2 regions of the Sulfonitrofixus jiaomeiensis genome follow, and region 1 is predicted to be linked to the other one. Evidence: riboswitches for the same ligand, from Rfam matches in the RefSeq annotation. Region 1 holds a riboswitch; the other holds the start of a gene.

What was found. A riboswitch is a leader RNA that binds a small molecule or an ion and turns the genes downstream of it on or off. The one in region 1 is predicted to bind cyclic di-GMP.
Region 2: another riboswitch for cyclic di-GMP. It lies ahead of WCY20_RS09765 (hypothetical protein); the one in region 1 lies ahead of WCY20_RS08670 (immunoglobulin-like domain-containing protein).

What each region holds. Positions count from the first base shown of each region.
Region 1 is NZ_CP147919.1:1,727,714-1,743,293, forward strand. It holds gene WCY20_RS08670 (immunoglobulin-like domain-containing protein) at 1-1,816, opposite strand, end outside; cyclic di-GMP riboswitch class I at 1,909-1,983, opposite strand; gene dnaE (DNA polymerase III subunit alpha) at 2,865-6,476, opposite strand; gene WCY20_RS08680 (LTA synthase family protein) at 6,648-8,588, shown strand; gene WCY20_RS08685 (DUF4080 domain-containing protein) at 8,617-10,122, shown strand; gene WCY20_RS08690 (hypothetical protein) at 10,228-10,443, shown strand; gene WCY20_RS08695 (hypothetical protein) at 10,531-10,869, shown strand; gene metE (5-methyltetrahydropteroyltriglutamate--homocysteine S-methyltransferase) at 10,951-13,224, shown strand; gene WCY20_RS08705 (hypothetical protein) at 13,296-13,730, shown strand; gene WCY20_RS08710 (DUF3862 domain-containing protein) at 13,790-14,044, opposite strand; gene WCY20_RS08715 (DJ-1 family glyoxalase III) at 14,297-14,866, opposite strand; gene WCY20_RS08720 (hypothetical protein) at 14,892-15,068, opposite strand; gene efp (elongation factor P) at 15,110-15,580, opposite strand, start outside.
Region 2 is NZ_CP147919.1:1,923,760-1,939,339, reverse strand. It holds gene WCY20_RS09765 (hypothetical protein) at 605-2,092, opposite strand; cyclic di-GMP riboswitch class I at 2,232-2,318, opposite strand; cyclic di-GMP riboswitch class I at 2,402-2,481, opposite strand; gene WCY20_RS09760 (phosphoglycerate dehydrogenase) at 2,798-3,982, opposite strand; gene WCY20_RS09755 (cadherin domain-containing protein) at 4,400-7,123, opposite strand; gene rfbA (glucose-1-phosphate thymidylyltransferase RfbA) at 7,718-8,590, shown strand; gene rfbB (dTDP-glucose 4,6-dehydratase) at 8,587-9,633, shown strand; gene WCY20_RS09740 (DegT/DnrJ/EryC1/StrS family aminotransferase) at 9,633-10,709, shown strand; gene WCY20_RS09735 (DegT/DnrJ/EryC1/StrS family aminotransferase) at 10,750-11,826, shown strand; gene WCY20_RS09730 (WbqC family protein) at 11,928-12,629, shown strand; gene WCY20_RS09725 (polysaccharide biosynthesis/export family protein) at 13,118-13,918, shown strand; gene WCY20_RS09720 (Wzz/FepE/Etk N-terminal domain-containing protein) at 13,924-14,076, shown strand; gene WCY20_RS09715 (hypothetical protein) at 14,048-14,332, shown strand; gene WCY20_RS09710 (hypothetical protein) at 14,358-14,558, shown strand; gene WCY20_RS09705 (hypothetical protein) at 14,545-15,168, shown strand; gene WCY20_RS09700 (polysaccharide biosynthesis tyrosine autokinase) at 15,152-15,580, shown strand, end outside.

The DNA.
Region 1 (15,580 bases):
CGGCGCTGGTGCCTCCCGTTTCCACATCACGCACAAGGGTAACATTGCCACTGGTGCCCGCATTGAATGAGAAGGTGCCCAGTAAAACCCAGTCTCCCGAACCCTGATTCTGATCAATCCCTATCGGCGTAGAACCCCCGGCATGATTGACCGTATAGCTGGCGTCTGTATCACGATCATAGACGGTAGAACCGGTATACCATACATAAACCTCATAGTAGTCTGCCTCCGGCAGAACGGGTGTCCAGGTCGCGCTGCTGCCGATGGTTCTGCTGAAAACAGAACTGTCGGCATACTCATCCGGCGCCCCGGACTCGGACCAGGAACCGGTCGTGCTGAAGCCCGAATCATGATTGTCAACGATGATCGCGCCACTGCCTGCAGCCGGATTGACTGTAATTTCTATATCATCATATCCCTGCAGTTCTGTATCATCTGCACTCAGCCTGAGCACATAAGTTCCATCCTGGCTGAAGCTGACTGTCGTATCTTCCGCAGCGGCATTGCTGAATGTTACGGTCCCGGGACCACTGACCTGTGTCCACACGACCGTATAAGGAGCAGGAAGACCGTCATCGGTCACCGTACCGTTCAGGCTGGCACCTGCAGGCAGCGTGATCGTCTGATCGGAACCCGCATTTACTACCGGAGCATGGTTTGTAGGCACACCGCCCTGAGACACAAACCTGACAGCATCGGCGCTGGTGCCTCCCGTTTCCACATCACGCACAAGGGTAACATTGCCACTGGTGCCCGCATTGAATGAGAAGGTGCCCAGTAAAACCCAGTCTCCCGAACCCTGATTCTGATCAATCCCTATCGGCGTAGAACCCCCGGCATGATTGACCGTATAGCTGGCGTCTGTATCACGATCATAGACGGTAGAACCGGTATACCATACATAAACCTCATAGTAGTCTGCCTCCGGCAGAACGGGTGTCCAGGTCGCGCTGCTGCCGATGGTTCTGCTGAAAACAGAACTGTCGGCATACTCATCCGGCGCCCCGGACTCGGACCAGGAACCGGTCGTGCTGAAGCCCGAATCATGATTGTCAACGATGATCGCGCCACTGCCTGCAGCCGGATTGACTGTAATTTCTATATCATCATATCCCTGCAGTTCTGTATCATCTGCACTCAGCCTGAGCACATAAGTTCCATCCTGGCTGAAGCTGACTGTCGTATCTTCCGCAGCGGCATTGCTGAATGTTACGGTCCCGGGACCACTGACCTGTGTCCACACGACCGTATAAGGAGCAGGAAGACCGTCATCGGTCACCGTACCGTTCAGGCTGGCACCTGCAGGCAGCGTGATCGTCTGATCGGAACCCGCATTTACTACCGGAGCATGGTTTGTAGGCACACCGCCCTGAGACACAAACCTGACAGCATCGGCGCTGGTGCCTCCCGTTTCCACATCACGCACAAGGGTAACATTGCCACTGGTGCCCGCATTGAATGAGAAGGTGCCCAGTAAAACCCAGTCTCCCGAACCCTGATTCTGATCAATCCCTATCGGCGTAGAACCCCCGGCATGATTGACCGTATAGCTGGCGTCTGTATCACGATCATAGACGGTAGAACCGGTATACCATACATAAACCTCATAGTAGTCTGCCTCCGGCAGAACGGGTGTCCAGGTCGCGCTGCTGCCGATGGTTCTGCTGAAAACAGAACTGTCGGCATACTCATCCGGCGCCCCGGACTCGGACCAGGAACCGGTCGTGCTGAAGCCCGAATCATGATTGTCAACGATGATCTCAGCAGCATACAGGAACTTAACCATAAAAAGCGCAATAAAAAATACACGTTTCATTGTCTCATCCTTCCAATATTTTAGAATAGATGAATTTTGAACAGATGACTTCTAGCCAGCATTTCAAAACGACATTTAATGTATGATAGTTGCTGAGTAGCCAGGCGTTCTTCTGGAGGTCCTTAGCTTTCCGTCCTGCCCTCACAGACAGTTTGGCTTTATTGCAGTTAAGAACATGATATCACATATAAAAATCAAAGTAAAGTAATCTAATACAAATCTCGATATAAAAGACAAGTCAATTGACCCGATCTAATAAAATAAAAAGTGAACATATTCTATCAACAGAGCCGTTTTGAATAAATGTTTGAATAATGCTTATCCGGAGTCAGAGCTGGAATTGTATTTGCCGAAATTAACATTTTTTCCTAAAATTCAAGCACACTTTTCTCTTCGGTGAGAATAACACGGCCATCTTTAAAGTATTTAAACTCCTACTGAAGGCTTATCTCATAATTATGTGCCATATAGTACTGACTAATCATAACCTCAACAATATCGTGTCGGTTCAGATTGAGTTCAATTCAAAATTCTCTCAGTGTCGTTTGCCCTCCGAACATGCATAAGTATCCCGCACCGCATTCTTTTTCTTATACAATACCCTTGCAACGATAAACGACGCACTGAAAGAACTGCTTGTACAGGTAATTTTCCGGTCATATACAGGCTTAAAGCATGCATTGCTGACATACGTCAGCTACATCGCCTACTACCAACCGAAAAATGAGGAAGAATTCCTGTCCGTCAAAAAAATCGTGCTGAAAAAAATGAATTCTCCAGGAAATCTCTGCCCAGACTGATCCGGGACGATTGAGGAAAGGGAATAGAAACGGTATTTTCTAACTTTTCGGTATACCCAACACACGTTCCTAGTGAATCATCTAAGTTGATGGAAATCATGCAAATAGACTACACGATGAAGCATACTCAAGTTTTTTGCACATCGAGCGATACAAAGACTGCCAAAGCTTATGTAAATGTTACCTTTTTGTAAACAAGGTTTAAAAAGCGAAAATTTTATCCTGTCAACGATACATTGATTTATACTTTACGCCACATCCACTGCTTCGAAATGTGCCAGTTCGTCGAGTACTTTGCTGTCCACCCTTATCGCAGAATCGATCACAACATTCTGCAATTTTGAGACAATGTTGAGCTGAAGCGGGCGGTTGCCCGGATAACGCCGGACCAGACGGTAAAGCTCTTCGAGCAATTCCGTGCTCTTGTCCATACGCAGGCGAAGTTTCAACATTTCAGGCGGCTTCTCAACGATCTTTGTCACCACCTTTTTTGCCTCTTTTTTGACTTCGTCCAGGGTAAAAATCTTCAAAACACTCATGCGGGTAAACTGCTCAGTATGGGTCACTTTGACTTTAAATGCAACCGGGTCATTCAGATTCATCCCTTCGAGCTGATCGAGTTTATCACTGAAGAGCATCATCTCGATATTGCCGTGAAAGTCCATCAGGTTGACGATACCGAACTGGTTGCCCTTCTTGGAGATCTTCTTGGTGATCTCTTCGACTTTCCCGATAAAGATCGCCGTCGAACCGTCGGTGATGTTGTCGATATCGGAAGAGAGCGTGTATGTAAGTGCATCGATGCGCTCGCGGAAATCATCGAGCGGGTGGCCCGAAACGTAAAAGCCCAGCGTATCTTTCTCAAAATCCAGTATCTCTTTGAGCCCGAACTCCGCCTCGTCTTTCAGGGTAAGCTCAACGGTAGAGATCTCCTCATCATCACCGAAGAGACTGCCGATTGCATTTTTCTTCGCCTGTGAAGCATCTTTCGCTGTCTGGATAATCAGGTCCATCTGCCCAAGGATCGCACGGCGGGAGAGTCCGAAAGCATCAAAACCGCCCGATTTCGTAATCGACTCGAGCACCCTCTTGTTGACCTTCTGCGGCTCGATGCGGTTGACAAAGTCCTGCATTGAACTGAACTCGCCGTTCTCACGAACCTCCAGAATGGACTGGACGGCCGCTTCTCCGACGCCTTTGATCGCGCCGAGCCCGAAAAGGATGACATCCTGACCGTCTTTCTCGATCGCCGAGAACTCCAGCTGCGAATGGTTGATATCGGGAGGCGAGAGTTCGATACCCATGCGCTTGACCTCATCGATATACTTGACAATCTTGTCCGTATTGTCCTTCTCCGAGGTGAGCAGTGCCGCCATGAACTCCTGCGGATAGTAGGTCTTCAGCCACGCCGTCTGAAAGGTGACCATCGCATAGGCCGCCGAGTGCGATTTGTTGAAACCGTAACCGGCGAACTTTTCGATCAGGTCAAAAAGCTCCGAAGCGGTCTTATAGTCGAGCCCTTGTTTTTGCGCCCCTTCGGAGAACAATTTGTTGTACTTGAGCATCTCCTCGACCTTCTTCTTACCCATCGCGCGGCGGACGATGTCCGCACCGCCGAGGCTGAAGCCCCCGATGGTCTGAACGATCTGCATGACCTGTTCCTGGTAGACGATGACCCCGTAGGTCGGCTTCAGTATCTCTTCGAGGGCATCAAAGACATAGACGATCTCCTGGCGCCCGTGCTTACGCTCGATGAAATCATCGAGCATCCCCGACTCCATCGGACCCGGACGGTAGAGTGCCAGGACCGCGATCAGGTCTTCGAAGGTTGAAGGTTTGAGCCGTTTGTTCAGATCCTGCATTCCCGAACTCTCTATCTGGAACATCCCGACCGTCTCACCCGTCTGGATCACCCTGTATACCTCGGCATCGTTTTCATCGATCTCATGCCAGTTGATATCCCGGTCATAACGGGTTTTGACCAGCTTGATCGCCGCATCGATAACATCAAGGGTCTTCAGACCCAGGAAGTCGAACTTGATGAGATCGACATCTTCAAGATAGTTGAGCGAATACTGCGTGACAAAGGTCGTTTCGCCCGAAGGCTTGTAGATCGGGGTCTTGTACCAGAGCTCCCGGTTGGAGATAACGACACCGGCAGCGTGCATCCCCGCATTGCGCTTTAGCCCTTCGAGTTTTTTGGAGAATTCCCAGACGCGTGCAGCCTGCGGGTCGGTCTCGATCAGTTCCCGGATCTTCGGCTCCTTCTGGAAAGCCCCGTCTTTGAAGCCCTCGCTGCCGGGTTTGCCCTTGCCGTTGAGGGTGATGCCCAGTTCGTCCGGGATCAGTTTCGCCATCTTGTCGGCCTGCGAAAGCGGCACGTCGAGGACGCGCGATACGTCGCGGATGACCCCTTTGGCCAGCAGGGAACCGAAGGTGATGATCTGCGCGACCTGGTTACGTCCGTACTTCTCGACGACATAGTCGATCACCTCGCCGCGGCGGGCCTGCATAAAGTCCATATCAATATCGGGCATCGATACCCGCTCCGGGTTGAGAAAACGCTCAAAAAGCAGGTCGTATTTCATCGGGTCGATATCGGTGATATCAAGGGCAAACGCAACCAGCGAACCGGCGGCGGAACCCCGTCCCGGTCCGACGGCCACGCCCATATTCTTCGCCTCTTTGACGAAATCCCAGACGATCAGCATATAACCCGGGAACTTCATGGAGTTGATAACATCCATCTCAAATTCAAGACGTTCCCGGTACTCGTCATGGCGTTCCTGCGGGACATGTTGAAGACGGTTTTCAAGCCCGACCTTGCAGCGGTGGATAAAGTACTCGGCGTCGTTCTTGTCGGCAGCACTCAGCCATTTCTTTTTCGCCTCCTTGTCGGCGTCTTCACTCAGCGGTGCATCGTCCTCATAGTTGATATCAAGGTTCTCGCGCGCAGCATATTCAGGGGTGAACTTGAAGTTCGGCGGTGTCGGGTCACCGAGTTTCAGCTCAAGCTGGCACTTCTCGACGATCTCCTGGGTATTCTCCAGCGCTTCGGGGATATCGGCGAAGAGGCGGGCCATCTGTTCGGGCGATTTGAGATAGAACTCGTGCACCGAGTGGCGCATACGGTTGGGATCGTCATAGAGTTTATTCATCCCGATACACATAAAGGCCTCATGGTACTGTGCATCGTCGGGAAAGGTGTAGTGGGTGTCGTTGGTGGCGACAATCTTGATCCCCGTCTCCCGGCTGAGTCTTAGCACCTGCTCGTCGATATAGAGCTGGTCGCCGATGCCGTGGCGCATCAGTTCAAGGTAGAAGTCGTCGCCGAAGATCTCTTTATACTCCAGCGCGACACGTTTTGCCCCCTCGTACCCCTCTGCCCCGTTACGGACATTACGCTGGTTCTGGAGGTTGAGATGCCAGTTGACCTCGCCCTGCAGACAGGCAGAAGAGCAGATGAGCCCCTCGCTATGCTCGCGGAGCTCTTTCTTGTTGATACGCGGGAAGTAGTAGAAGCCGTCGATGTAGGCTTTGGAGCTGAGATACATCAGGTTTTCGTACCCTTTCTGGTTCTTGGCGTAGAGGCAGATATGGAAACGCTGTTTTGTACTTCTGTCGTCGATCATCTCGCCGTTGTGGATGTAGCCTTCCATCCCGATGATCGGTTTGATGCCCGCCGCTTTCATCTGCTTGTAAAAATCGATGGCACCGAACATGTTGCCGTGGTCGGTCATGGCCACCGAAGTCATTCCCAATGCTTTAACACGCTCAACAAGGTTGGATATCTTGTTGGCGCCGTCAAGAAGGGAGTATTCGGTATGCAGGTGAAGGTGGGTAAAAGGCTGTACGCTCATAGTATTCCTGTCAAAAATAGTAGTAGTTTAGTGAAAGATATTATAGTCTTTAGAGGTTAAAACTGGCTGTGTTTTGATGCGTCAATTTGTCTGCAAGCACGGCACAAGACACCGGATTTTTACTTTGATAAGGTATAATCGCGGTTAAATTCCACACAGCCAGGACATCATTTGTACTTAACAAAATCAAATCGTTTTAACCTTGTCTTTCTCTTTATTGCAACCTTTATCTTCATTTCTTTTATCTCGCGTACGGTACTGCTGAGCTACTCATTTGACCATGTCAGCCTCTCTGTTATCGAAATGCTCAAAGTCTACGGCATCGGCCTCTTTTACGACTTTGTCGCCGCATCGTATTACGTCATCCCTTTTGTCGTCTACCTCATCCTGGTACCGAACAAGATCTTCAACTCCAGAGCCCACCATATCATCTCACTCATCATCTTTTTCGGCTTTGTCTACTCGGTCGTCTTTAACGCCTTCAGCGAGTGGTTCTTTTGGGACGAGTTCGGAAAGCGCTTCAACTTTATCGCGGTCGACTATCTGGTCTATACCAACGAGGTGATCAACAATATTCTGGAGTCCTACCCCGTACCGCTCCTTTTAGCGGTCGTTCTCTTTCTTACGATCTCACTCTTTGTCTTTTACATCAAAAAGACCCATGCGCTGCACAGTACGTTCAAGGATGAAAAAGGGTTTATGTCACGTCTGAAAGTGGGCGTTGTTCTGCTCCTGCTGCCTTTGATATTTTTCAATCTTTTGACAAAGCAGAGCCTTACGGCGGCCTTCAGCAACAAGTTCAATGCGGAACTTTCCAAAAACGGGCTCTACTCCCTCTTTTCCGCTTTTCGCAACAATACGCTTGATTATGACGAATTCTACCGCACAAACGATATCAACAAGGTCTTAAGCAGCCTTCACCGTATGCAGACCCGCCGGGATGCGCAATTTCTCAATGATAATCTTAACGATATCACCCGCCACTATACAACGCAGGGCGGGGAGAAACGCTACAACGTCATGCTGATCATGATCGAGAGCATGAGCGCCGCCTATATGGGGACCTACGGCAACACGAAAAACCTCACCCCGGAAATGGACAGAACCATCAAAGAGTCCCTCTTTTTCAACAATCTCTATGCGACAGGAACCCGTACGGTCCGGGGTATGGAGGCTGTCACCCTCTCTATCCCGCCTACCCCGGGCCGCAGCATCGTTAAACGTCCTGACAACCACGACCTCTCTTCTGTCGGTTTTGTCTTCAAAGAGAAGGGGTATGACAACAAGTTCATCTACGGCGGCCACGGCTATTTTGACAACATGAACGACTTCTTTTCGCATAACGGTTTCAACATCGTTGACCGCAATGACTTTACGAAAGAGGAGATTACCTTTGCAAATGTTTGGGGCGTCTGTGATGAGAACCTCTTCGACAAAGCGATTAAAGAGGCCGACAAATCATTCGCGCAGAACAAACCCTTCTTCAGTTTTGTCATGACCACGTCCAACCACCGTCCCTATACTTTTCCGCAGACCTATATGACACAGACCGAATTCAAAGGTCGCGACGCCGGTGTCAACTACAGCGATCACGCGATCAAGAAACTGCTCGAAGAGGCGGCAGAGAAGCCGTGGTTCGACAACACCCTCTTTGTCATCGTTGCCGACCATAACGGCGGAAGCTCCGGCGAGGTGGATGTGCCGCTTCACCGCTACCTCATCCCGGCCTTTGTCTATGCACCGAAGATCATCGTAGCGCAGACCGTCTCGAAGCTCTCATCCCAGATCGACCTGATGCCGACCGTGATGTCGCTGATGAACTGGGATTACGAGGGCAAGTTCTACGGTAACAACATCCTCGCCGATGACTTCATAGAGCAGGCCTTTGTGGGCAACTACCAGAAACTCGGTTTCTACCGTGACAACCGTCTCACCGTCCTCTCGCCCGATGAGAGTGTCAAATCGCTTGAAGTCGAAGAGCTCAAACTCAAGGGGGTCAAATACAAAGAGCTCGAAGAGAATGAAGCCGATATCAACGACACCATCACCTACTACCAGAGTGCCAGCTACCTCTACAAAAAGAAGCTGACCCGCTACAAAGAAGCGCAGTAGTGCCCTTCTCCACCACGGGAGACCCCAGATGAAAAAGATCCTTCTCACCACACTTAACTCCCGCTATAGCCATACCGCGATAGCCCTGCGCTATCTCTATGCCAATATGCAGGAGCTCCAAAGTGACACCCTAATCGAAGAGTTCACCATCAACGAGAACGTCCAGAGCATCGCCGAGCGCATCCTGGCCCATCAGCCCGAGATCATCGGCATCTCCGTCTATATCTGGAACGCCACCGAAGTGCACCAGCTCATCGAGATACTCAAAAAGATCGCACCGCAGAGCCGCATCGTCCTGGGCGGACCGGAGGCGGCCCACATCCCCCACCGTGTCGACTTCTCCAAAGCCGACTACATCGTCCAAGGCGAAGGGGATGTCGCCTTCTACCGACTCTGCCGTCAGATCTTTGACGGCACCGCCCCGCAAGAGCGGATCATTTCTCCTGTCATGGCCAACCTCAAAGAGATTGCCCTCCCCTACGACTACTACACCGACAGCGACGTCGCCAACCGCTACATCTATGTCGAGGCCTCGAGGGGCTGCCCTTTTCTCTGCGAGTTCTGCCTCTCGGCTATCGACGAAAAGGTGCGTAACTTCGATATCGATGTGCTCTTGACAGAGTTCGAGAAGCTCTGGCAGCGCGGGGCACGCAACTTCAAATTCATCGACCGCACCTTCAACCTCAATATGAAGTTCGCCAACGCCATTCTGGACTTTTTCCTGGCCAAGGAGCCACCCTACTTCGTCCACTTCGAGGTGATACCCGACCATTTCCCCGACTCGCTCAAAGCGCGCATCGCACAGTTCCCTGCCGGGGCACTGCAGCTTGAGGTGGGAATCCAGACCCTCGATCCAAAAATCGCCGAGAACATCAACCGCCCGCTCCGGCTCGAGAAGATCAAAGAGAACCTCTCTTTTCTCGAGAACGAGACCAAGGCCCATATGCATGTCGACCTGATCGTCGGCCTTCCGGGAGAGACGCTCGAGGGATTCGGACGCAACCTCAACGAGCTCTCTTCAATCACCTCCTGCGAGATTCAGATCGGCATACTGAAACACCTCTCTGGTACCACCATGTCTCGCCATGACAGGGAGTTCGGTATGATCTACTCCGACGTACCGCCCTACGACATTTTGCAAAACGACCTGATCAGCTTTGCCGAGATCCAGCAGATGAAGCGGTTTGCCCGTTTTTGGGACCTGGTCTACAACAGCGGCAATTTCACCAATACCGTCGACCTTCTTTTTAAAGGAACAGGTGTTTATGAAGGTTTTCGTGACTTTTCCACCTGGCTTTTCGGTGAAACCCAATCTACCTGGAAAATCTCGCTTGATCGCCTGACCCAACACATCTTCGACTTCCTGACAAAAATAAAAGGGCTCGATAAGACCGACGTCATCACGACCATGTTGCTCGACATCACCAAAAACAAGGGGCGAAAAGTGCCGCTCTTTATGCGCAATGTACAAAACAGCACCATGCCGAAAAAGCAGCCCAAAGCGAATAAACGGCAGATTCGACTTTTGGATTAAAGTCCGATCCTTCAACATGATCACCTCTTTTTCTAAACCTTAAACTTTTTAAGCAGGTTGCTGAATTTTTAATATGTGTACAGCCGCTGTGCTAGAATATAGATTATGAAAAAAATTCTAGAGTGGATAGAGCAGAAAAAGCTGCAGCACGGCAACATCGTCGTCCTTCTAAGTGCACTTGTACTTTTTACATTTCTTGCATTGCTGTTGGGATTGGTCTATGCCCTGTTTATAGGACTTATCTATATCGACCCCTATCTCGTCCTAGTCCTGACCTTTTTCCTGCTTATCCTGATCGTCTATAAAAACCGGACCCCCTGAACGTATTGTTTGCTATATCAGTCGGAAAATGCTGCTACTGAAGGGGTTCTTGTGTTATAATCACGCCAAAATATGAAAGGTGTCGGCATGCGTCCAAAAGGCTTTGGGAAACGTTACTTTACGCTCAGTTCCATCCTCGCACACGCCGTGGCCCCGACACTGCACTCGCAGATCACCCGAGCAAGCGCCCACCAGGCGATGCTGTTTGACGATAACGTCTCTATCGAAGAAGATCCGCCTGATGAGGAGCTCTCCGCCCTCTCTTGTCTTTTCAACGACAAACCCTGCCATTGCAACTGTTACTTTAACCGTCTCACACGCCGTATACTCCTTTTTGTAAAACTTCTATCTACCCAAGCCTGTCACTGCCTTTTTTACAGCCACCGTCGAACCGGAACCCATCCTCCCCTGTCCTTCTCTTTCTAGTAATACCCCATTTTTATTTGTCTTCGGACCGACAATAGCATTGAATGTTCAATGTTTTCATAATGTATAAAGGATATACCCATGCCAAAAAACAGCGTACTAGGATTTCCGAGAATCGGAGAAAAACGTGAACTCAAGTTTGCACTTGAGAACTATTGGAGTCAAAAATGTGACTTCTCGGACGTCGAAAAAATTGCCAAAGAGCTGAAACAGCGTCACTGGAACTATCAAAAAGAGGCGGGAATAGAGCTGATCAGCTGTAACGACTTCTCCTACTATGACCTGATGTTGGATACGACCGTTATGCTCGGAGCGATCCCCTCCCGTTTTCGTGATATCAGTGATCCGACCGATCTCTATTTTGCCATGGCACGCGGCGACAAAGAGCACACGGCAATGCAGATGACCAAATGGTTCAACACCAACTACCACTATATCGTTCCCGAGCTCAACAGTCAGATGCCCTTTACCCTCAATACCGAAAAAGTAGTGGGCGAATTACACGAAGCCCGTGAAGCATGTATTTCGCCGAAGGTCAACCTTATCGGACCGCTTACCTACCTCGCGCTGGCCAAAGACGACAACGGTACCGATACGCTGGAGCATTTTGACAACCTGCTGGTGCTCTATGCAGAGCTGCTGAGCACTCTTGCCCAGAACGGTGCCGAGTATGTTCAGATCGACGAACCGATCTTTGCTACCGATGTCGACGCTGAAATGCTTTCACTGCTGAAGATCGCCTATGAAAAACTGGCCAAGGTATCAGACAAAATAAAACTGATCGTAACCACCTATTTTAACCACTCCGTCGAAGCGACCAATGTCCTTGTACACACCCCTGTTTACGGGATCGGACTTGACCTTCTTTACGGTAAGAAAAGCCTTGAGTCGCTTGACACTATTGCACTTAGCGGCAAGCAGCTGTTCGCCGGCGTTATCGACGGCCGCAACGTCTGGCGCAACGACATCGAAAAGACGAAACAGCTGTTGGAAACGATAGCAACGCATATCGACAGGGAGAAGATTACTATCGCAACTTCCTGTTCCCTTCTTCACACTCCGTACACGCTCAGGTATGAAGAGAAGCTGGAGAATGAAGTCAAATCCTGGCTCGCTTTCGCGCTCGAAAAACTGGACGAGATCAACCTTCTGACCAAGCTCTTCTTTAACGGCAGGCTCACAGCGGAAGAAGAGGCGGCGTTGGAAGAGAACAGACGTGCCAATATCAGCCGACAGCACTCCAAAACCATTCATGACGAGAAAGTTCAAAAGCGCATTGCGGGCGCTGTTGCCGTTGAACGCGCCACCCCTTATGAACAGCGTATCAAGATTCAGCGCGAAGAGCTCGGCTACGCCGATCTTGCAACGACCACCATCGGTTCTTTCCCGCAGACGACAGAACTCCGTCAAGCACGTCGGGAGTTCAAAAACGGGGCCATTGACCGGTCTTCCTACGAGTCCGTGATGAAACAGTACATTGATGAATGTGTCGCATTCCAGGAGTCCGTCGGACTGGACGTCCTGGTCCACGGCGAGCCGGAACGCAATGATATGGTCGAGTATTTCGGCGAAATGCTCGAAGGTTTTGCCTTCTCCCAAAACGGCTGGGTGCAGAGCTACGGCAGCCGCTGTGTCAAACCGCCCCTGATCTTCGGTGATGTCAGCCGTCCGAAAGCGATGACGCTCTATTGGTCGCAATATGCGCAATCCAAGACACACAAACATATGAAAGGGATGTTGACGGGTCCGGTGACGATCCTTAACTGGTCCTTTGTACGCGATGACAAACCGCGCTCCGAAGTGGCAAAACAGATCGCGGTTGCTATCAGTGACGAGGTCGACGATCTACAAAACGGCGGTATCAAGATCATCCAGATCGATGAAGCCGCCTTCAAAGAGGGGTATCCGCTGCGCAAAGAGCAGATAAGTGCCTACGAAAAGTGGGCACTTGAGAGCTTTAAGATTTCCGTCGCATCGGCCGATGCCGCCACGCAGATCCATACCCACATGTGTTACAGCAATTTTAACGACATTATGCCGACGATCGAAGCGATGGGGGCCGATGTCATCACCATCGAAACAGCGCGCAGCGGCAACCGTCTGCTACGCATCTTCAAAGAGACCGGCTACAGGCAGGAGGTGGGTCCCGGTATCTACGACATCCACTCGCCGCGTATCCCGACAGTCGACGAGATGGTCGGACAGATCAAAGCCCTGCAGGAGGTGTTACCGCAGCAACAGCTCTGGATCAATCCGGACTGCGGCCTTAAGACACGGAAATGGGAGGAGGTCAGACCGAGCCTTAAAAACATGGTCGAAGCCGTCCACATTGTTCGTAAAGAGACCGCTTCGTAAAGCAGCCCGCAAAGCAACAGCTTGAAAGAGCTGTTCTTTCTCTTTGGATATACTTCACCTAAAAAGGGACCATGATGGGCATCAAACATTTTGCCGTACTCTTGCTCTTTGGCTATCTCCTCTCCGGCTGCAGTCTGTTCAAACCGCATTTCAGTGACGAACAGATGCACAGCTATCTCTTTAACAAATTTGACAGCAACGAAGACGGCATTATTACGCGTAATGAATACAGGGCCTTTATCGACGAACGGTTTGACAAGATGAACCCCGACGGTGGGGAGACGATTACGAAAGAGGAGCTCTACAAGACGCGCTTTTACATGTTTTTGCCGGATCTGGCGCAAGCCGTCTTCAGAGACAGCGACAGTGATGCCGACGGGCTGATCACCCGTGAAGAGATGGTCACTGCCGAGAAGGTGCGTTTCAGACAAATGGATTCAAACCAAGACGGCAGCCTTGCCTTTTCAGAGTTCGTCGTAAACGACCGCTCCGCGTTTAAGGAATAGATTGGCCGTTATCTCTGCAACAAGTTGGCACGCTTTCCGGCAGACGGATCAAATAGGTTCTATTTAAGGCCGCTTGCGGTTGTGTATGTCACTTGATCGGAGATGAACTTTGCCTTGACTTCCGCCTTGCCGCTTTTCCATTCGCAGCTGGTGACGCCGAAGATCTCATCGCAGCCTTCGGGTTTTCCTATCAGTGCAACAACTTCATCGTATGACATGCCGACTTTGATTTTATCGTAATTTTCTTTGGTCACTTTACTGCAGCCGCTCAGTAAAAATAGCGCAGCAGCCATAACAAGATAACTTTTTTTCATACTTAATCCTTGATTGTTTATATATTAGACAGCAAAGCAGCTTCGCTAAAACGGAAGTTTGCAATACACGCTTTATGCAGGCAACCTGGCGATTTTTTTGCAAAAGAGCCATAGCTTTTTGCCCCGGATTCGTAACGGTTTTGGTTTATCGACAAAATAATACTCTATATAATTTTTTTTGATTGGCCCTTACAGACGTATCATCAGCTGAAATGTCCGGTTCATGGAGATGCAGGCCGTTCGCAAAAAGACCTATGCGATTGTATCGCAATAGGTCGAGAGGGTCCCTTCCCTGACAGCATTGTATTTCTCTTCACCCATCAGTTTTTTTACGATGGCCAGGCCGAAACATATCGCTGTTCCCGGCCCGCGCGAGGTCATCACGTTGGCATCTTCGACCACCTGATATCTGTCTCCTTGATATCCCTCTTTTCGGATCTCATTCTCGACCGACGGATAACAGGTGTAGTTCCCTTTCAGAACCCCCGCCGCATTCAAAGCAAAAGGTGCAGCACACATCGCACCGATCTGTTTGCCTTTTGCATCCATTGCTTTTAGAAGGTTCTGCACATTCGCATCTTCTGCCAAACGGTTCGTGCCACCCCAACCGCCGGGCAGTACGACCATATCGATATCATCAGCGCCTATACCCGCTACCGATCCTTCCGCTTTGAGCGTAATCCCGTTGGCCCCGGTAACATCCATGTTCTCATCCAAAGCGCACACCAACACCTTGATACCGCCGCGGCGCATAATGTCGATCAGCGAGACCGCTTCGATCTCCTCAAATCCCTCCGCTAACGGGACTAATACTTTCGGCATAGTTTTTCCTTCAAATCATTTTTTATTATTGTAACACAGAGGATTTTGCTGAATGGTGAATGGTGAATGGTGAATGGTGAATGGTGGCGAAGCTCATCTTCACACAACCTGAACTTTGAAAAAGTTTCAGATTTGGTGCAGATTGTGCCGAAGTGAATCCGAAGGCGTACATCGGTACGTCGAGAGGTGAACTTCGGTGCAAGGTGCGCCGATACCCGAGGGGGCAGACCCAGCTGGAACTTTTTACTTTACTTTTTCGAGGTACTCGCCATCAACCGTGTTGACGCGGATAAGATCGCCCTCAAGAACATGGTAAGGAACCTGAACGACTGCACCTGTCTCCAGTGTCGCAGGTTTTTTGGAACCGCTTGAAGTATCGCCTTTGAAGTTCGGCGGCGTATCGGTGATAACCAGCTCCATCACGGCCGGTGCTTCGACAGAGATCGCTTTGCCGTTGTAGTTGATAATATCGACATTGGTACCGTCTTTGAGCCACTTCATCGCATCTTCGCACTGCTCATAGGTAAGACCGAGCTGATCGTAAGTTTCATTGTCCATGAACTGCAGCATCTCACCATCATCATAAAGATATTGCATCGTTTTGTATTCAAGATTCGGAACTTCGAACTTGTCACCTGCGTGAATCGTCTTTTCAACCACTTTACCGTTTATGAAACTTTTGACTTTACAACGTACAAAAGCAGCACCTTTACC
Region 2 (15,580 bases), 200 kb from region 1:
TTGAATTAGATTAAAAGCCCATCGATTCAAATCTGACTGGTTTCCTGGAATTGGAATATGTTTAGCGTTGGAAGATGCAGTACATTCCCTGTTCTACAATCTGTCGGCTGATATCACAGCTGCTCACAAGCCCGAGTTGAATGATCAGACTAAATCTCGCTCTAGACGCAATTCCCCTCACTTTAAGATTATAAATTCGTACTTGAATAATCCTGTATAAGCAGGACAACACATGTTTAAGCAGTACGCTCTACGGAAATAATGACAGTACAAAAGATACTTTTTCTATTAAAATATTTAGCAGCAATACAGATGAGCCAGAACACTGATATATAAGTAGATGAGGTGAGAAGTTGGCGATAGCAAACTGATATTTGCAGATATACCAATGGAGTGTTTTTTGGACGGGCATATGCAATGCCCCGTGGCATTATTTCACGGCAAAACGATCTGATGCCGTTCTTTTTAGATCGACTGTTTTGAGAGATTGATTTCCTTCGTTTTGGACGGATAATCAATTTGGCTCTTTATACAGTCCACCTTTTTTAGTTACCGCTTGTCTTTACTTTTCATTGGCGGTATTTAATTAACTCGAATTGGTTATTTAGATCCTGTCTTCAACAATTTCACCCGAAGCGACAGCCGGTAATACGTTGGCATGTGCAGCTTCATATTTCCATTTATAGTTATAAGCTACAATTTGGAAATCATCACCGGGAACGACGGTAACTTCAAATAGCCCATCAGCATCAGTTGACAAATCGCTTCTCATCCAGTTAGGTCCGATAAGAGCTACTCTTGCATCTTTAACCGTGACTCCATCGCTATACACGATTCGGCCGCGGTATGTGCCAGGCGACGTCTCTAGCGGCATATTTAGACTCCATGTACCAACGTGTGAAATGCTCCCCACATATGTTCCATCCGACTGGAGTTCTGCATAGCCTTCTTCGATCCAGGTCCCTTGGCTGTAGTCATAATACCATAGCGGAATAATGTTCTTCTCTTCTAGAGAGGTAACGGCATCAAATGTCAATGTTGCTGTAGCGCCATCTGCAAGATTTAGTGCATTACCGCCAGTATCTTTGAGTGATAGGCTGATCAGGCCGTAAGAGCTAAACAACACTGTCTCCCCATTGACATTTTTCCCTTCAAAAGTACCTGGAAACAGTTCTTTGCCTTCCTCTGTAGTGACATCCACTATTTTTAATCCTGCAGTAACAGTACCGTGATAGGCATTACCTGACATATCTGCATAGACATCAGTAGGTATGTCAAGATGGGCACCGGCAACTGCGGTCTGGCTGTCATAACTCCATTGTGAAGTATAGGTACCTATAGCGTACTCGAGATAATTCGAAGAAGCAGTGGTTGTACCTTCCGCATAGAGATCAACCTGAATACGTGTACTGCCAAGCAGGTAGCCCTCTTTTTCAAAATTGACAACGGCGTTTTCAGTTTCAGCAATGTTGGAGAGTGTAAAATAGCCGTTCTCATCGGTTGCTGTGGCACATCCGCCCACATTGATCTGCACATCGGCTAATCCGCTGCCTGTCGCTTTGTCAGTGACATGGCCTTCGATCATTGCATCGCCTTCTACACATACTGCAACGACAGGTTGTGTCTCTTCCACTACAGGTAGCGTCTCTTCAACGACAGGTTGTGTCTCTTCCACAACGGGTAGCGTCTCTTCAACGACAGGTTGTGTCTCTTCAACAACGGGAAGTGTCTCTTCAACAACGGGAAGTGTCTCTTCAACGACAGGTTGAGTTTCTTCAACAACGGGAAGTGTCTCTTCAATGACAGGTTGAGTTTCTTCAACAACGGGAAGTGTCTCTTCAACGACAGGTTGAGTTTCTTCAACAACGGGAAGTGTCTCTTCAACAACAGGTTCTGTCTCTGTAGTAGTTTTTTTAGCTAAGCCCGGTGGTAGTGTTGTCTTTACCTTAGGTGCTAGTGCAGTACTGCTGCTTGTTTGATTGGCATCTTCTTGACAACCTGTCAGAAAAGCGACTGTGATGAGTAATGTCAAAAAACTTTTTTTAGTCGATAAGTACAAAAGTTCATCCTTGTTTTTGAATAAAACCTTCATGCAAAAAGGCATGTAAGAATTTAATATTCAAACCTGGGATGTGAATCTATAGAGGAGGTAACCCGGCTATCTTAGATACAGTGATGAAAGGAGGTAGATGAGAAGATGCTTACTATTCCACATAAATAAGAATACATGTCAATGCAACCCAGCCATCTCTTTCAAAAATGAAATAAGACCCGTGGCTTTCCGTCCCCGCTTCACAACGGGTTTGGCCTAGTTAATTTAATAATGTATGTGAGGAATAAGGTTCAGAGGGAAAAGGCTTGATTTTATAATAAAAAGTGTAAAATCATCTTCTTTATAAAACAAGGCAACCCAGCTATCTCTAATCAAAGAGACCTGAAGCTTTCCGTCCCCGCTTCACAACGGGTTTGGCATAAACAATCAGAATTATTATATAAAATAGCTTAAATATTCATTACTTATTTAGATTAGATAGATGAAACTTGACGTCTCTTGCTTGTGCTTCTTAGTTTTTAACAGATATAGATTGGTTGTCAGTAGGGTGATCACACTGTTTATGCATCTCTTTTCATTCGGACTTAGCGATGTTATAGATATTGCTTTGTTGCCGATCATTTATATGACTTTTTAAAAATGTTGTGCAGTAAAATTGAACAAGAAGCACAGGGTAAAGAGATCTCTGTGCAAATCGACTTGGCAACTGAAGAGGACAGGCTGGCACGCTGTTTGAACAAATCCTCAGTCGATAATTCTGGCCATAACAACACCCTTGATCGCGAGCAACTTCTCGATCATTGATTCTGGGAGATTTCCGTCTTCTATATCGATGATGTTATAGGCCAGGTTACCTTTACTTTTATTGAGCATGTTGGCAATATTGATATTGTGTTTTGCCAGCAAAGAGGTGATCTCACTGATCATGCTTGGCATATTCTTATTGGCTATAACCACTCTTTTTGCGCCTGCTATTCTAGGTTGTACACAGTTAGGAAAATTTACAGAATTCTCGATATTTCCGGTTTCAAGAAAATGTTTTACCTGGGTGCATGCCATGACTGCACAATTGTCTTCTGCCTCGCCTGTTGAAGCTCCGAGGTGGGGTATAGGAATGACCTGTTTGATATCGAGCAGGTCGCCATTGGGAAAATCTGTTACATACGCCGAGACTTTTCCGGAGGCAATGGCGTTTTTGAGGGCATCATTATTGATCAAACCACCTCGTGCAAAATTCATGATTTTGACGCCGTCTTTCATCATGGCAAATTTTTCGCTGTCAATCATCTCTTTTGTGCTCTCCATCAGCGGTACATGAATGGTCAGATAGTCAACATCGCTAAGAAGTGTCTCAAGTCCGGTGGCCTTTTGTACATTGTGTGAGAGTTCCCAGGCAGAATCTATAGAGAGAAAGGGGTCGTAGCCGATAACGTCCATGCCTAATGCGAGTGCATCATTGGCCACGATCACACCGATAGCGCCTAGACCGATGACCCCGAGCTTTTTGCCTTTGAGCTCCTGACCTGCAAATTGGGACTTTCCTTTTTCGACCAGTGCCGGAACTTTGTCACCCTCTTTTTTTAAGCCATGAACCCATGCGATACCCTCTACAATATCACGTGAAGCGAGCAGCATACCGGCGAGTACCAGCTCTTTGACGGCATTGGCGTTGGCTCCGGGTGTGTTAAACACGACAATACCCTTTTCAGAGCATTTTTCGATAGGGATATTGTTGGTTCCGGCACCGGCTCTGGCAATGGCAAGTAACGACTTTGGTAGTTTCATATCATGCATTGAAAAACTGCGAAGTACGATTGCATCGGGATGTGTGATTTCACTGGCGACTTCATAGTCTTCGCGGGAAAACAGTTCCAAACCTTGCGGTGAAATCTTGTTCAGTGTCTGTACCTTATACATCTTATTCTCCATTTTACTGTTTTTCTATCGCGAACGTTTACATTAGTCAATCAAGCGCTTGAACGCCATTTTAGCTCATTGCATGTTATATTGAGACACAAAGGCCGTTTGTGATATACCTGAGAAAGCCTGACTTGTAGAGTTGTATTTATTCTAACAAAATCTAGGGAAAAAAGTCCTTTTTCCCTGGGATAAAAGATTGTCGGCAGCACCTTTTTTAAATTCATGGGATGTCATCAGTGGCTATTTGAGAAAACTAGTGTAAAACTAAAAATGTGATTTATTGATAGTCTTGTTGTAAAGAAATTGTGAAGAGAGTGTTTTATAGCTGTCTTGCGACAATTCAACCAATCATGACATGGATTTGTTTTGATAAATGGCTGAAATGATAGATTTTAGAGCTTAAAACCCTAAAATCCATTGGTTTTTTTATTTCAGTTCAAAATTGAAAAGGTAAACCGTACCCATTTCGCTAATGATATTTTCGGTATAAGATCTGGCACCAACAACCATATCAGAACCGCTGATGGCTACTGAATATCCAAAATAGTCTCCTGCGCCAGTATCATGAGCTTTGAATCTGAGGATTTCTGTAAAGACACCTGTTCCATCATTTTGGAAGAGATAGGCTGCACCACGATTGCCGTTTATATCGCTGGCCGGATCTTCGCTTTTGGCGCCGACAAGGACATAATTTCCGCTAATGCTGACTGCGCTACCAAATAGATCATCTGCAACGGCATCGGAAGCAGCAAGTTTTGTTGTCTGGGTATAGGTGTCATCTCCGTTGTTTTTAAAGATATAGGCTGCACCGGTATTGTTTTTATCGACACTGTCTTGATTGGCATTGTCGTGATAGGCACCGACAACTGCATACTCTCCATTTGCGCCGATACCCACTGACCAACCGAAATTATCACCTACTTGGGCATCGCCAAGAGGAGCCATTAGTTTGTCTGCATGATTGAAAAGGCCTGTACCGGCATCCTTTTTATAGACGTAGGCCGCTCCGGCACTAATTACAGCATCTGCGCCCATACTTTCTGACCAGGCGCCGACTATCGCATGATCTCCGTTGATGTCAACTGACCACCCAAAATAATCACTTGGTTCGTGATCGAAGGCCGTGAGCTTGTTTACCTCAGTATAGGTGTCATCTCCATTGTTTTTAAAGATATAGGCTGCACCCGTAGACGGGCCGACCGGGTCGACAGAAGAAGATTTATTATCGGCACCGACGATCACATAGGCGCCATCGATGGCGACTGAAAAACCGAAATGGTCATCAGCCGCAGGATCAGAGGCCGTGAGTAGGGCTATCTCAGTATAATTGTTATCTGGAGCGTTCCTTTTAAAGACATAGGCCGCACCGGCATTCGTTGCGTTAGTATCCGCGAGCTGCGCACCGACAACCACATAATCGCCACTGATGGCTACCGATATGCCAAACTTGTCGCCAAGTGTAGCATCACTGGCGTTGAGCTCAGCCACTTGGCTGTAAGTTCCTGTTACGTCTTTGTAAAGGACATAAGCCATACCGGCTTTTGAGGCATTACCTTCAGCACCGACAACCACATAGGCACCATCAACGGCGACCGAAGAACCGAAATAGTCCTGGGTCTCGGGTGCAGGTGCAGTACGCTTGATATCAACCATGATCGTCACAGGGACTGCTGCGCTGTCTCCAGCATCGCTTGTTGCTACAGCCGTCAACTTATATATTGCCCGTGTTTTATAGTCAATAGTTCCCGTGGTGGAGATGTTGCCTTCAGGTGTTACCGTGAAATCCTCAGCACCTATTCCGGTGAGACTGATGCCGTGTATGACAGTGCTCTCCCCACTATCTGATATATTGATATCTCCTATGTGACCGGAAGTACCATCTGCTATTGTCAGAGTAAAAGGCTGAAGAGTCGGCGGGACATCGGGAACATTGTTAATGGTGATGTTGACATCAACCTCTGTACTGCCTCCGGCAGCATTGGTCGCTATCGCCTTCATACTGTAGAATGGTGTTGTTTCATAATCAAGAGCGCCCGCAACAGTAATTGTGCCATCTTTTGCTGCTTTAAAGTCGGCGCTGCTTAAAGCAATGGAGTCAACGATACCTGCATCTCCGGTACCGGAAATATTAATGTCTCCGACAACCGTTCCGATTGGAGAGTTTTCAGCTATGCTTCCAGTAAATGCCTCAATGACCGGAACGGACTCAACATCATTGGTGACCGTGATTGTGACAGCGACCGGAGCGCTGCCTCCGGCTTCATTGGTGGCAACAGCTTGCAGGTTATAGAGAGCCTGCGTTTCAAAGTCCGGAACGTTGACGACGGTGATCGTACCGTCTGTTGCTACGGCAAAGTCAGTTGCACCGGTACCGGTAAGAGTGATATCCGTGATCGCGGTATCTCCGGAACTGGTAACGATTACAGAGCCAACAACGGTAGTATTATTTTCTATTACTGTCGCAGTTGAAGCTGCCAAGATCGGCGCAACATCGGCGACATCGGTGACTGTTATTGTAACATTAACCGAAGCGCTGGTTCCGGCATTGCTTACCGCTTCTGCCGTCAGCAAATATGTCGGCCGCGTTTCAAAGTCCGGCGCGTTGACGACGGTGATCGTACCGTCTGCTGCTACAGCAAAGTCTGCCGCGCCATTGCCGCTCAGGGTGATACCTGTGATCGGGGCATCTCCGGAACTGGTGATGGTTACGGTGCCAATTACAGCGGAAGCCGCAGTATTCTCTGCTACTGTCGCCGTTGATGCTGCCAGAACCGGGACAACATCGGGTACATCAGTGACTGCTATCGTCACACTGACCGGGTCACTCTCCCCGCCTGCATTAGTGGCTACTGCCGTCAGGTTATAGTCCGCCTGCGTTTCAAAATCAAGTGCATTGGCCACTGTGATGGTCCCGTTGGTATCGACACTGAAATCCGTACTGCCGGTGCCGCTGAGCGCAATGGCAGTAATAGAAGAATCCCCGGCATCTACCGTGATACTCCCGATGACCGAACTGACCGCCGCACTCTCTGCGACATTGCCACTGAACTCTGTTAATGTCGGTTTGTCGTTACTGCTCTTGCTGCTGTTGCTACTGCATCCAGACAGCACCAAGAAAGCGAATAACATACTTAGGTAAAACGTTTTCATGTCAACACTCCGTTAAATTGGGATTTGACACATAATAACATAAAAATGATAGAAATATGAAACGGCAAAAAAAAAGGGTAAAAAATTATTATAAAGTGCGAACAAGCAGCATATTAGATGGGTATTTTCTATAAACGGTAGCCTTTAAAAGGGATGGTTTTACATCTTTTTGGCGTGTAGTGTTTTTGATTGATTTGGAATTTAGATAATGAAATTAAAATGGTGCACAATGACGATTAAATTATGGATTTACAGGTTGGAACGTGTATGCGTCGGTGATGCAGTAAAACATATGCCGGTCGGCAGACTGGATGAAGAAGGTGTTCACAAAAAAAACGCGACTATCTGTCAAGGGGCCGCAGATGAGAATAACCTCCCTGCAGATATTGGATGGTACTGTGAGGGTACGGGTCTATAAGAGGCCAGGGAATGCGTTTAAAGATCTCCATGCGTTTATTAAAAGATTGAAAGGTGGATTGATTCTGAAAAGTTCTATTGTGTTGGTTTAGATTTGTGTTAATATATGATAATCACTTAACGTACGGTGTTAGGTCATCCTTTGAGTGAAATGATTTATGGATGGAGGTTTGTACAATGAAAGGCATAATACTTGCCGGTGGAAGCGGGACACGGCTTTACCCTATGACCAAAGTAATTTCAAAGCAGCTGTTGCCGATCTATGACAAACCGATGGTCTATTACCCGCTCTCTGTACTGATGTTGGCGGGAATCAAAGAGATACTGATTATTTCAACACCTGAGGATACGTCACGATTTGAAGAACTTCTCGGCGACGGCAGTCAGTGGGGTATTCATCTTCAGTACAAGATACAGCCCTCTCCGGACGGACTGGCCCAGGCCTTTATCTTAGGCGAAGAGTTCATAGGCGATGACAGCGTTTGCTTGATTTTAGGCGATAACATCTTTTATGGTCATGCCTTTTCGCCGTTGCTGAAAGATTCTGCAAATTTAAAGGAGGGTGCGATTATATTCGGGTATCAAGTCAAGGACCCAAAACGTTTCGGCGTCGTTGAATTTGACAAGAATAGAAAAGTCATCTCCATTGAAGAAAAGCCTGAAAATCCAAAAAGCAGTTTTGCCGTGACCGGGCTCTACTTTTATGATAACGATGTCATAGAGATAGCAAAAAAGATCAAGCCATCACCCAGAGGGGAGTTGGAGATAACCTCTGTCAATGAGGCTTACCTGAAGCGAAAACAACTCAAAGTGCACCTGCTTGGAAGGGGCTTTGCCTGGCTGGATACGGGGACGCTCAGCAGTTTACTTGATGCTGGAATCTTTGTTCAGACTGTTGAAGACCGCCAGGGTTTTATGATCGCATGCCTCGAAGAGATTGCTTTTAATAACGGATGGATTGATGCAGAAAAGATTTTGGAAATCGCCAAACCGCTTGAAAAAAGCGGTTACGGGCAGTACCTTATAGGTTTGGTGAAAGAAAAGCAATGAAGACGATTCTGGTTACGGGATGCGCAGGGTTTATAGGTTCTAACTTTGTTCCCTACTTTTTAGAAAAATATCCTGACTATACCATCATTAATCTCGATCTGCTTACTTACGCAGGTAACCTTGACAATCTTAAAGAGGTGGAAAAAGATGGGCGTTATGCTTTTGTCAAAGGCGACATCTGCGACCGAGCACTTGTTGAGAAGCTATTTGCAAAGTATGATGTCCGAGGCGTGATCCATTTTGCTGCGGAAAGTCATGTCGATAACTCTATCAAAAATCCTGCTGTCTTTATTGAGACAAATATAAAAGGTACATTTACGCTTATCGATGTGGCGTACAAATATTGGATGGCGGGTCCTTTTGTCTGCAAAGATGGATATGAGACATGCCGTTTTCATCATATCTCCACAGATGAAGTCTATGGAACACTGGGAGAGGAAGGCTTTTTTACGGAAAATACCCCCTATGCACCGAATTCTCCCTACAGTGCATCAAAAGCAGGAAGCGATATGATTGTGCGCAGCTACCATCATACCTATGGGATGAATACCGTTGTCACCAACTGCTCAAACAACTACGGACCAAAGCAGCATGATGAGAAGCTGATCCCGACCATCATTCGAAAGGCGCTTGCCGGTGAGCAGATCCCTATTTACGGTGACGGCGAGAATATCCGCGACTGGCTCTATGTACTCGATCACTGCAAAGGTATTGATCTGGTCTACCATAAGGGGGACAGCGGCGAGGTTTACAATATTGGAGGCCGTAATGAGCGTACAAACAATTACATAGTGCATAAAATATGTGAAATCCTGGATAAATTGCACCCGATTGAAAAATTATCATTAAAAAGTTACAATGAACTAATATCTTTTGTAGAAGATAGGGCTGGACACGACAGGCGTTATGCTATTGATGCGACAAAAATCGAGAACGAACTTGGGTGGAAAGCGGATGAGAATTTTGAAAGCGGGATAGTGAAAACAGTGGAATGGTATTTGAAAAAATACAGTGTTAAAGATCTAAAAAAAGAGAGAAACTGATGGTTCATGTTACTAAAATATATTTACCGGATAAAGAGAAGTATAAAAGCTACGTCGACAAGATATATGAGAGCGGATGGCTAACAAATAACGGGCCATTGGTCCAGGAGCTTGAAAAACGACTTGAAGAGTATCTTGGGGTAAAAAACCTGCTTTGTGTTTCAAATGGAACGTCTGCAATACAGCTGGCTTACCGTCTGCTTGAGCTTGAGGGGGAGGTAGTGACAACGCCTTTCAGTTTTGTTTCGACGACGAGTTCAATTGCGGCTGAGGGGCTTACCCCTGTTTTTGCGGATATTGATCCCGAGAGTTACAATATTGATCCCCAAAATATTGAAAGTGCCATTACCGAGAAGACAAGTGCTATCGCTCCATGCCATGTTTTTGGGAACGCATGCGAGATTGATAAAATCGATGAAATCGCCGATAAGCATCATTTAAAGGTCATTTATGACGCTTCACACGCGTTTGATGTCAAGTACAAAGATAAACATATATTGAATTACGGTGATATTTCAGCTATCAGTTTCCATGCGACTAAAATTTTTCATACCATAGAAGGTGCTGCAATTGTCATTAAAGATGATGCCTTGTATGAAAAAGCAAAAATTGTCAGAAGTTATGGTGTAGACGGTCCTGATTCCGTGGGAATGTTGGGCATAAATGCGAAGATGAACGAATTTGAAGCGGCGATGGGACTGTGTATGCTGGATGAAGAGACCATTATCCATGAACAGCGTAAAGCAAGCAGGGAATATTATGTCAAACAGCTAAAAGACTATATTCAAATGCAGAAAAAGAATGAAGACGCTACGCAGAGTTATACCTATTTCCCAATTGTTTTCAGATCGGAAGAGGAGATGGACAAAGTTCGGTCAGCTTTGCTTGAAAAAGATATTGCACCGCGGCAATATTTTTATCCGTCACTCGATACGCTTTCGTATGTTGAAAAGCGCAGGATTATGCCGATTTCGAGGGATATCTCGAGCAGAATCCTTGTGATCCCCATGCATTCGGGGGTTGAGCCTACTGTGAGCAAAATAGTGGTTGAAACTCTCGAAAAGTTGCGTAGATAAAAAGCTGTATCTTGGATTTCAAAACGCATGAAGGCATATAATGGTTAATGTTTCAAAAGTATATTTCCCTGATAAACAGAAGTTTCTAAACTATGTCGAAAAGGTCTATGAAAGCGGATGGTTGACGAACAACGGACCATTGGTGCAGGAACTCGAAAAAAGACTTGCGAAACATCTTGGGGTCAAAAACCTTCTTTGCGTCTCAAACGGTACAACCGCGCTGCAGCTCTCATATAAACTTTTGCAACTAAAAGGTGAAGTGATCACGACCCCTTTCAGTTTTGTGGCAACCACCAGTTCCATAAAATGGGAGGGGCTGGATCCTGTGTTTACAGACATTGACCCCGAAACATTCAATATCGATCCTGTAAAAATGGAAAAATCATTGAGTGTAAAGACTTCCGCGATCGTCCCGGTACACGTGTTTGGTAATGCCTGCGAGATAGAAGAGATCGACAGGATCGCAAAAAAGAATAGCTTGAAAGTTATTTATGATGCTTCACACGCTTTCGACGTTAAGTATAAAAATGAGAGCATCCTCAATTACGGAGACATCTCTGTTATCAGTTTTCATGCAACCAAATTTTTCCATACGATTGAAGGGGCTGCGATTGTTGTAAAAGATGATGACCTGTACGAAAAAGCGAAAATCGTTAGAAATTTTGGTCTTGACGATCAAAACACAGTCAAGACATTAGGCATTAATGCAAAAATGAATGAACTGGAAGCGGCAATGGGGTTGTGTGTGTTGGATGAGATCGATACCATTCTTGCGCAGCGCAAGAAGAGCCATGATTATTATGCCGCACATTTGAAGGATTATGTGCAGTTGCAGCGTATTACTAAAGATGCGTCACAAAGTTACAGCTATTTTCCTATCGTTTTGAGATCAGAAGAAGAACTTGAAAATGTCCGGAATGCTCTGCTTGCGGAGGCTGTCTCACCTCGTCAATATTTTTATCCTTCGCTGGATACGCTCCCTTATGTAAAACTTCGTCAGGTGATGAGAAACTCTAGAGACATCGCTGGCAGAATATTGGTAGTTCCTATGCATTCCGGAATTGAAGCTGCAGTAAGTAAAATTATCATTGAAACACTTCACAAGCAGAGACGATGATAGAGTATGATTAAATTACTTGTGAGTCTTTATCTAAAAAATTCTGAGCAGAATAAAACTGCTGAGAATAAAGAACATTTAAATAAAGTAAAGGTGGCCATATGACTATCGCTATTATGCAACCTTATCTTTTTCCCTATATTGGTTACTGGCAGCTGATAGATGCTGTGGACAAGTTTGTGGTTTATGACAATATCCAGTTTGAGAAGGGGGGTTGGTTTAACAAGAATAATATTCTGTTATTTGGAAAGAAAACACTCTTCAGCATTCCTCTGAAAAAAGATTCCTACCAGCTTGATGTCGTGGAAAGAAGGCTTGCGGACCATGCTTCCCAACAGATAGATAAAATCTTACGTCAAATTGAGAACGGATACAAAAAAGCGCCCTATTTTAATGACGTATTTCCTTTGCTCGAATCTATTTTCAGCTTTGATGAAAAAAACCTGTTTTTCTATACCTACAACTCCATCATGAAAGTAGCGGAATATTTAGATATAGATACTGAAATAGTGGTGTCATCAACACTGAAAATTGACCATACTTTAAAGGGAGAAGAGAAGGTATTGGCGATAAATAAGTATTTGCATGCTGATCACTATATCAATGCCATTGGTGGTCAATCGCTTTATGTGAAAGAAACCTTTGCCAAAGCTGGTGTGAAACTGAACTTTATTGATACGAAGATTATAGAGTACAAGCAATTTGATGATGTGTTCGTTCCTTTTCTCTCTATTATTGATATCATGATGTTCAATTCTAAAGAAAAGATCCAAACGATGCTAAAAAGTTATACATTGATATGAAAATGTATTAGATGGTGATCATGACGCTTTTTGTTTAAAATACACTCTTTTCTCTCGTTAAGATATGAATCCGTCGATGATCTTTGTTCGCCATAGGCTGTTGCTGCTGTTTTTTTAATTGTCTATCCAGTGTGGAGTGAATGATATGGGCAGTGATCACATGTCTTTAAAACTGATGCATATTATTACAATTCGGGTACGCAATACAATTGACATTTCAACGGCCGCATTGTTTAAAAACCTGTCATTCACTCTGCTGACATCACAGAAAAGTAGATGATCGATTGTAATTCTGAACACTTTCTCTTTCTCTTGTAAAATTAATACCGGTATAATTTTTGGAGCGCTGCAATCAAGCAAAAAAAAAGCTTTTTCCCAACTGTGTCAAAATTCAAAGAATCTTGCAAAGAGAACAAAGGCTTTACCAAAATGTCAAATAATTTAGTTAGAATATAGAGATAAAGCAGAAACTAATACAAAGTGAAAAAATGTTAAGACAAACTATTTTGATCACCGTTTTGGCGCTCTTTTTTTTCTCCGGGTGCAGTATGAAAAGGTACACCTTGTTTCAGGACGACGAGCGTTCGGAGGAGCCGACGGAGGTAAACGAGAAGGTGTATCAGGATGAGATGGTATTCGAGAACAGGATACAGCCTAATGACCGTGTGAATATCATCGTTTATAATCAGTCAGGTCCGGGCGAGCTGACGGCGATGATCAGTTCAAGTTCACGCGGCACGCCAACGGGGGGCAGAGTACCCGATGAGACGACAGGTCTTTTGGTAACGCGAGAGGGGACGGTGGATCTGCCACTGATCGGCAGTGTCAAGATCGAGGGCTATACGCAAGACGAGGCGGCGAAGTATTTAATGAAAGAGTATAAGAAATACATTCGCACCCCGTATGTCACGGTAGAGATCATGAATCAGCGCATCTTTCTTTTAGGCGAGGTCAACACGCCGGGTGTAGTACAGGTGACAAACGGTACGATGAACCTGATCGAAGCGATCGCCCGTTCGGGAGACCTGACCGACTATGCAGAGCGCCGGGGTATCCTGGTAATCCGCGGGGACCTGCGCAACCCACAGGTCCGTACGATCGATCTGACCCAGATGTCGGCCGTCAGGATTGCAAGTCTTTATCTCAAACCGAACGATATCGTCTATGTACAGCCGCGTGCATCTAAAGGACGTCAGCTCGCCTTTGATGAGATCGCACCGCCGTTTCAGCTGGTTGCGTCGATGTTAGAACCGTTTGTAAGCATTACCTACCTAGCCAAAGCGTGGTAAGAGTAATGAACACATACCCTACCATCGATAAAGATGAGATCGACCTCAAAGAGGTCTTCAGCACGCTCAACCGGTATAAATATTCTATTATTATTTTTATGATCGTCTTTACCATCGGTTCGGCCGTCTTTGCCTATTTTACACCACAATGTCTATGAAGCGGCGACGACAATAGAACTCCAGCGAGAAGATCCTCGTTTGAGAGGCGATAACAGTGATACGATGGCCCTTGCTCTTGCCGGAAATAGTGCCAATCTCGAAGATGAGCAGTATATTATCCAGTCTCGTTTCCTTGCGGAGAAGGTCCTTGCTGGGCTCGATATCGGTACACGGTACTTTACGAAGCGCAATTACCGTACTGTCGAGCTTTATCGTGCTTCCCCCATTTTTAGTGACGGCAAAAACGCTCGATAAGCGTTTAAATGGAACCCGTTTTTATATGGATATGCTGGGCAGTGACCGTTTCATTCTGAGGATGACGCCTGATATAGAGATAAGAGAGAGACTTTTACGGCAGTTTGGTTTTATCGAAGCGCCTGCGGATGAACCGAAACCTTACGAAGATATACATAGATTCGGCGAAGAGATCGTCACCGGGTGGTTCAGTATTAAGATCGAAAAGATCGTTGACCCGGGTTGAAAAAGAGTATTCCTTTTCGATCACACCCAATGAAGCGATGCACAAGTTTATTAACGAAGGCCTTTCGACCGCTTTGGCTTCTGAAAATGGTTCGATACTGAAGATCACTTTTCAAGACAACGTTGCGCTCCGTGCGAAACAGGTGCTCAGCGCCCTGATAGAACGCTACCTGCAGCAAGAGCTGGAGGAGAAGACCCTGGAGGCGGATCGAGCCTTGGCCTTTATCGATGCACAGATCGCCGAGATCAACAAGGATGTTGAGCGAACCCAGGGGCAGCTGGAGCAGTTCCGTGCGAAACATACGATTGTCGATACCGGCCAGCAGGCGATGATCACGGCACAGAACATGGCTGAGTATGAGAGTCGGCTCCAGACACTTGAGATCGAATCGAGTATCTTGAAGAATGTTCAGGAGTTCGTCAATACCGGCAAAGATCTCGCCGGTATCAGCCTGGGCTCTGCCGGCGCTACGGATCCGGCACTGGCGCAGATGATCCAACAGTTTCAAGAGAACATGATGGCACGTCAATCCCTCCTGGTCGAGTTCACCGAACTGCATCCGGATGTGATCAAACTGACAGAAACGATCAACTTTGAAATCATCGATTAAATATACACTGAAGAATGATCTGCGCATCATCGAAGAGCGCAAACAGAAGCTGCAGCAGTATATTAGCAAATATCAACGTTCGCTGGAAGCACTTCCTGAAAATGAACGAAGATTGGCGAACCTGACGCGTAATACGACGGTCAACGAGAAAGTCTATAATTATCTGTTGGAAAAACGGGCCGAAACGGCAATCTTAAGCTCCTCGACCATATCGAAAACACGTGTGCTTGATTCGGTACTGCTGCCGAAGCTCCCTATCAAACCAAAACGTCTGTTTATTATTTTAGTGGGGATGATCCTTGGGCTTATCGTCGGGGTCGCTTCGGCCTTTTTACGCTCTTTTCTGGACGATACCCTTAAAACAGCTGAGGATTTCGATAAGATCAGCACTATTCCCCTCTATGGTGCTATC